One region of the Pseudomonas sp. R5-89-07 genome, then DNA from elsewhere that is predicted to be linked to it. Evidence: predicted binding sites of a transcription regulator. Region 1 holds the regulator's gene; the other holds the start of a gene.
The links. Region 1 encodes sigma-54, which starts transcription at its own class of promoters, with help from an activator protein. Its sites were predicted from a motif close to ANTGGCATNNANNTTGCTNT; they were not measured.

Region 1 (3,208 bases):
GAGCGCCTGGGCTCTGCCGAACGATAGCCAGCAACCGATCCACATCTCGGCTGACGATGCGCAGCTCGATGACAAACAAGGCGTCGCCACCTACACCGGTGGCGTGATCATCACCCAAGGCTCGATGAAGATCACTGGCAACACCGTGACCCTGACTCGCACCGCGACCGGCGATATCGACGTCGTGACCTCCGTGGGCAACCTGGCTTACTTCGAACAGAAGCAAAAGGCAGAAGACCCGGGCCCGATGAAAGGCTATGGCAAGACCATCCAGTACCATGCCCAGCAAAATCGCATCGTACTGATTGATCAGGCCAAGGTACTCAGTGCCGACGGCAACTCCACCGAAGGCGAGAAGATCGTCTACAACACCCAGACCCAGGTCGCCCAGGCGGGTCGCGCCAATGGCAACAAGGTCACCGCACCTCGCCCACGTATCGACATGGTCATCCAGCCGAAGAAGAAGGCCGAGTAATGGCAACCCTGAAAGCCCAGCATCTGGCCAAGGCCTATAAAAGCCGCCAGGTGGTACGCGATGTCAGCCTGTCGATCGACAGCGGCCAGATCGTCGGCCTGCTCGGCCCCAACGGCGCCGGCAAGACCACCTGCTTCTACATGATCGTCGGGCTGGTCCAGGCGGACCAGGGCCGTGTATTGATTGACGACCTGGACGTCAGCCACCAGCCGATGCACGGCCGTGCGCGCGCAGGTATCGGCTATCTTCCGCAGGAGGCGTCGATCTTCCGCAAACTGTCGGTAGCCGACAACATCATGGCAATCCTCGAGACCCGCAAGGAACTCGACCGCGACGGCCGCCGCAAGGAACTGGAAAGCCTGCTTCAGGAATTCCACATCAACCACATTCGCGACAACCTCGGCATGAGCTTGTCCGGTGGTGAGCGTCGTCGTGTGGAGATTGCCCGCGCCCTGGCGACCGCGCCCAAGTTCATCCTGCTGGACGAACCGTTCGCCGGTGTCGACCCGATCTCGGTCGGCGACATCAAGCAAATCATCCATCACCTCAAGGCCAAGGGCATCGGTGTGTTGATCACCGACCACAACGTCCGCGAGACCTTGGATATCTGCGAAACCGCCTATATCGTCAACGACGGCCAGTTGATTGCCGAGGGCGATTCCGCCACCATCCTGGCCAACGAACTGGTCAAGGAAGTGTACCTGGGTCACGAGTTCCGCCTGTAAACACGGTGGTATCAGGCCATTCGCTGTTGAGCGCGCGAGTCAATAAAAACCTCAGTATTTTTATTGTTACCGCGCTCTAGGCAAAGCCCCCGATATCAGGCATATAATTTGCTTATGTTTGGCGCTCACGCGCCCTGTCGTGGATGGCGCATTGCGCCGGCGAATAAGGTGTTAAGCCCCTGCCATGAAACCATCGCTAGTCCTGAGAATGGGCCAGCAGCTGACGATGACACCGCAGCTGCAACAGGCCATCCGCCTGCTCCAATTGTCGACCCTGGACCTGCAACAGGAAATCCAGGAGGCCCTGGAGTCCAATCCGATGCTCGAACGCCAGGAAGAAGGCGACGACTTCGACAATACCGACCCGTTGGCCGACAACATCGAGCAAAAGCCCAATCCCGATGTACAGGAACCGTCCTACCAGGAAACCGCCCCCACGGTGGATAACCTTGAGGACGGCGAATGGAACGAACGCATTCCCAACGAGCTTCCCGTGGACACCGCATGGGAAGACGTCTACCAGACCAGCGCCAGCAGCCTGCCCAGCAATGATGATGACGAGTGGGACTTCACCACCCGTACGTCTGTCGGCGAGAGCCTGCAGAGCCATTTGCTGTGGCAACTGAACCTGGCGCCGATGTCGGACACCGATCGCCTGATCGCCGTCACCCTGATCGACTGCATCAATAACCAGGGCTACCTGGACGAAACGCTCGAGGAAATTCTTGAAGCCTTCGACCCGGAACTGGATATTGAACTGGACGAGATCGAAGCCGTCTTGCACCGGATCCAGCAATTCGAGCCCGCCGGTATCGGCGCGCGCACGCTCAGCGAGTGCCTGCTGCTGCAACTGCGCCAGCTCCCGGCCAAGACACCCTGGCTCGCTGAGGCCAAGCGCCTGGTCAGCGACTACATCGACCTGCTGGGCAGCCGCGACTACAGCCAGCTGATGCGTCGCATGAAGCTCAAGGAAGACGAACTGCGCCAGGTCATCGAGCTGGTGCAGAACCTCAACCCTCGCCCTGGCTCGCAGATCGAGTCCAGCGAAGCCGAATATGTCGTGCCCGACGTGATCGTGCGCAAGGACAACGAACGCTGGCTGGTGGAACTGAACCAGGAATCGGTGCCGCGCCTGCGCGTCAACCCGCAATACGCCGGCTTCGTGCGGCGCGCCGACACCAGCGCCGACAACACCTTCATGCGCAACCAGTTGCAGGAAGCGCGCTGGTTCATCAAGAGCCTGCAAAGCCGCAACGAAACCCTGATGAAAGTGGCGACCCAGATCGTCGAGCATCAACGCGGCTTCCTGGAATACGGCGACGAAGCGATGAAGCCCCTGGTACTGCACGACATCGCTGAGGCGGTCGGCATGCATGAATCGACGATTTCACGGGTGACCACGCAAAAATTCATGCATACCCCACGGGGTATTTATGAGCTGAAATACTTTTTCTCAAGCCACGTAAGCACCTCCGAAGGCGGCGAATGCTCGTCCACGGCGATCCGCGCGATCATCAAAAAACTGGTTGCCGCGGAAAATCAGAAAAAGCCGTTGAGTGACAGCAAGATCGCTGGTTTACTGGAGGCACAAGGCATTCAGGTCGCCCGTCGAACCGTCGCCAAGTACCGCGAGTCTCTCGGGATCGCGCCTTCCAGCGAGCGAAAGCGTTTGATGTGACGGGCGGGCCACAGCGTTCCAGTGGCAGGCGTTTTGCCTGCCGCTTTATGCACTGGCAACGAAGGAGAAGCTGTATGCAAGTCAACATCAGTGGACACCAGCTGGAAGTCACCAAGCCCCTGCGTGAGTACACCGAGAGCAAGCTGAACAAGCTTGCGGGGCATTTTGACAAGATCACCAACGTGCAGGTCATCATGGAGGTCGACAAGCTCAAGCAGAAAATCGAGGCCACCCTGCACGTACCGAATGCCAAGCTCGTCGCCAATGCGGAACATGAAGACATGTACGCGGCGATCGACTCGCTCTACGACAAGCTCGACCGCCAACTCA
Region 2 (3,208 bases), 1.8 Mb from region 1:
CGACAAAGGTGCCCAGGCGAATGAACCGATAGGCGTCATTGCGCATGATGGTGCCGGAGGTTGCACCGCGAAACAGGTGCGAGCGTTGCTTGACCCAGTCACAGAAATGGCTGATGCCATGCCGCGCCAGGCCGCCGGCGGCGATGCTGCGCATTTCCAGCCAGGTGGCGTTGAGGTTTTCCCACATGTCGGCGGTGATGCGCCCGCGCACGGCGTGTGCATTGCCCCGGGCGGCGCGCAGGCAGTTGTAGATGCTGGCCGGGTTTTCTTCGTCGAGGGCGAAGAAATGCAGCATGCGTTCGGCGTCCAGTTGCTTGTGGCGTTCCAGGTAACTGTCCAGGGTGCCGCTGCTGAGCAGCGACATCGCCAGTTCGTCCAGGCCATCGCTGCGCCCGGCGTGGGGCATCAGCGACAGCGAATAACTGACTTCGAGCATGCGTGCCAGGTTCTCGGCGCGTTCCAGGTAGCGCGACATCCAGTACAGATCTGCGGCGGTTCTACTCAACATACTCAGCCCTCCACCACCCAGGTGTCCTTGGTTCCGCCGCCTTGCGACGAATTGACGATCAGCGAGCCTTCCTTCAGCGCGACCCGGGTCAGGCCACCGGGCACCAGGCGCGTTTCCTTGCCCGACAGCACAAATGGGCGCAGGTCGATATGCCGTGGCGCGATGCCGTTTTCGACAAAGGTCGGGCAGGTCGACAGGCTCAGGGTCGGCTGGGCGATGTAAGCGTGGGGGCGGGCCTTGATGCGCTGGCGGAAGTCCTCGATCTCGGCGGCGGTGGACGCCGGGCCGACCAGCATCCCGTAGCCGCCCGAGCCCTGGGTTTCCTTGACCACCAGTTGCGCAAGGTTGGCCAGCACGTGGGACAGTTCATCGGGCTTGCGGCACTGGAAGGTCGGCACGTTTTGCAGCACCGGCTCTTCATCCAGATAGAAGCGGATCATTTCCGGCACATAGGGGTAGATCGACTTGTCATCGGCCACACCGGTGCCGATGGCGTTGGCCAGCACCACATTGCCGGCGCAATAGGCCGCCACCAGGCCGGGTACGCCGAGCATTGAATCGGGATTGAAGGCCTTGGGGTCGAGAAAGGCGTCGTCGATACGCCGGTAAATCACGTCCACCGGCTTGGGGCCGTCGGTGGTGCGCATGAATACCTTGAGGTCGTGCACGAACAGGTCGGCGCCTTCCACCAGTTCCACGCCCATTTCCCGGGCCAGGAACGCATGTTCGAAGAAGGCACTGTTGAAGCGCCCTGGCGTGAGTACGACCACGTTGGGGTTGTCCAGGCGGCTGGAGCTTTTGAGGGTCTTGAGCAGCAGGTTGGGGTAGTGGTCCACCGGCGCGATGCGCTGCCTGGCGAACACTTCCGGGAACAGGCGCATCATCATCTTGCGGTCTTCGAGCATGTAGCTCACGCCGCTGGGGGTGCGCAGGTTGTCTTCGAGTACGTAATAGGTGCCGTCACCGTCGCGCACCAGGTCGACGCCGGAGATGTGCGAGTAAATGTCGCGGTGCAGGTCCAGGCCGACCATCGCCTGTTGATACCCCTCGTTACCCAGCACCTGATCAGCGGGGATGATCCCGGCCTTGATGATGCGCTGGTCGTGGTAGATATCGGCGAGGAACATGTTCAACGCGGTGACCCGCTGGATACAGCCGCGCTCGATCAGGCTCCATTCACTGGCGGGGATGCTGCGCGGGATGATGTCGAAGGGGATCAGGCGTTCGGTGTCTTGCTCGTCACCGTACAGAGTGAAGGTGATCCCGGCGCGGTGGAACAGCAAATCAGCCTCACGGCGCCGCTGGGCCAGCAACTCCGGCGGCGTATTGGCCAGCCAGCGCGAGAAATCCTGATAGTGCGCCCGGCACACGCCGTCTGCGTCATTCATTTCATCGAAGAAAGATCGAGCCATTCCAGTACCTTGTCAGTGCCCAGGGTTGCTGGGTGGCACTGCCGCTTTAAAAAACGCATTTTTTTATGAGCCTGTGGCTGAGGGTGCCAACGGGCCTGGTCCTTACTTTCTTATGGAGTCGGCTCTGGGTCGGGGGGTAACGAATGCTCCTGTTTACCGGCAGATGAATGGTTTAAGCAAAGCGTGTGCCGAAACCGCCAAGTCAGCGCGATACCCCGTGGCGAAGGAGCTTGCTCCCGCTGGGCTGCGAAGCGGCCCCCTGAGCAGTCCTCTCATTGCTCAAAAGCGCTCCAATTTGGTGCGTGAAAAACTTGAACTTCACCCAGGCCGGGTTCTTCTAATCAAGTCTTGAAACCACGTGGAGCCCGTCGTGCCCAGAATCATTTCACCGCACACTCCGGAAGCGGCCCTAACCGACCACAGCGAGCATAACGCCAAGATCTTCGGTTCGCCCAAGGACCGGCTCGATTTCTATCGTCGCGAAATCCAATACGAAACCAGCATCCTGGCCAACCGCACCGACGCCTACCTCACCGCGCAGTCATTTCTGGTGATTGCCTTCGTCTCCGGGATGGGCAATCTCAACCCGGAGTGGGGCAAGTTGTTCACCCTGGTGGTGCCGGTTTTTCTCGCGGCGCTGGGCATTCTCAGCTCCCTCAACGCCTGGCCCGGCATTCGCGCCGCCTACGAGATCATCGATCACTGGCACTACAAGCAAAGCGAGCTGCTGCGCAGTGAGCCGGTCATGGGCATGGCGTACGATGACTCGCCGTTGTTTTCCGAAATGGAATCGACCCACAAGGGCTATCGCAAGTCGCTGCTGTTTTCCATGCGCGCGCCGTGGTTGTTCATGGTGTTCTGGCTGGTGTTGGGCTTCTACGCGTTCTATATCCAGGTCGACAACCCGTTGCGATGAGCAATCGGACGGAACTTCACGCGTTAACGCAGCGCCTTAGTTTTACGTGTTACCTATTTTCTACAGGCCTGCAAAGAGGTGCGCCATGCCCACAGATAACGATCCCCAGACCGATAACCGCAACGACCCGGCGATTGACGGTGGCGAGCCGGCCCCCGGCACCGCCGCCGATGCACCCAAGGATCCAGCGCCGGCGAGCGATCCCGTGGCCAAGGAAAACGACTACAGTCCAGACTTCAAGCCTGAGCCGCTCGAGCCCAAGCCTGAAACCGATGCCGATATCGATACGCAAGGCGGTTAGAGGAACACGTCATGTCAAAAGAACTGGACGAAGAACTCAACGATCCTGGCAATGAAGACCCCGGCTCGTTG

Region 2: the regulator sigma-54 is predicted to act here: its motif matches at 2,094-2,113, upstream of C4J94_RS13360 (circularly permuted type 2 ATP-grasp protein).

What each region holds. Positions count from the first base shown of each region.
Region 1 covers NZ_CP027727.1:1,100,692-1,103,899, reverse strand. The annotation lists gene lptA (lipopolysaccharide transport periplasmic protein LptA) at 1-475, shown strand, start outside; gene lptB (LPS export ABC transporter ATP-binding protein) at 475-1,200, shown strand; gene C4J94_RS04945 (RNA polymerase factor sigma-54) at 1,385-2,878, shown strand; gene hpf (ribosome hibernation-promoting factor, HPF/YfiA family) at 2,953-3,208, shown strand, end outside.
Region 2 covers NZ_CP027727.1:2,950,253-2,953,460, forward strand. The annotation lists gene C4J94_RS13355 (alpha-E domain-containing protein) at 1-508, opposite strand, end outside; gene C4J94_RS13360 (circularly permuted type 2 ATP-grasp protein) at 511-1,920, opposite strand; gene C4J94_RS13365 (hypothetical protein) at 2,291-2,836, shown strand; gene C4J94_RS13370 (hypothetical protein) at 2,922-3,137, shown strand; gene C4J94_RS27840 (hypothetical protein) at 3,149-3,208, shown strand, end outside.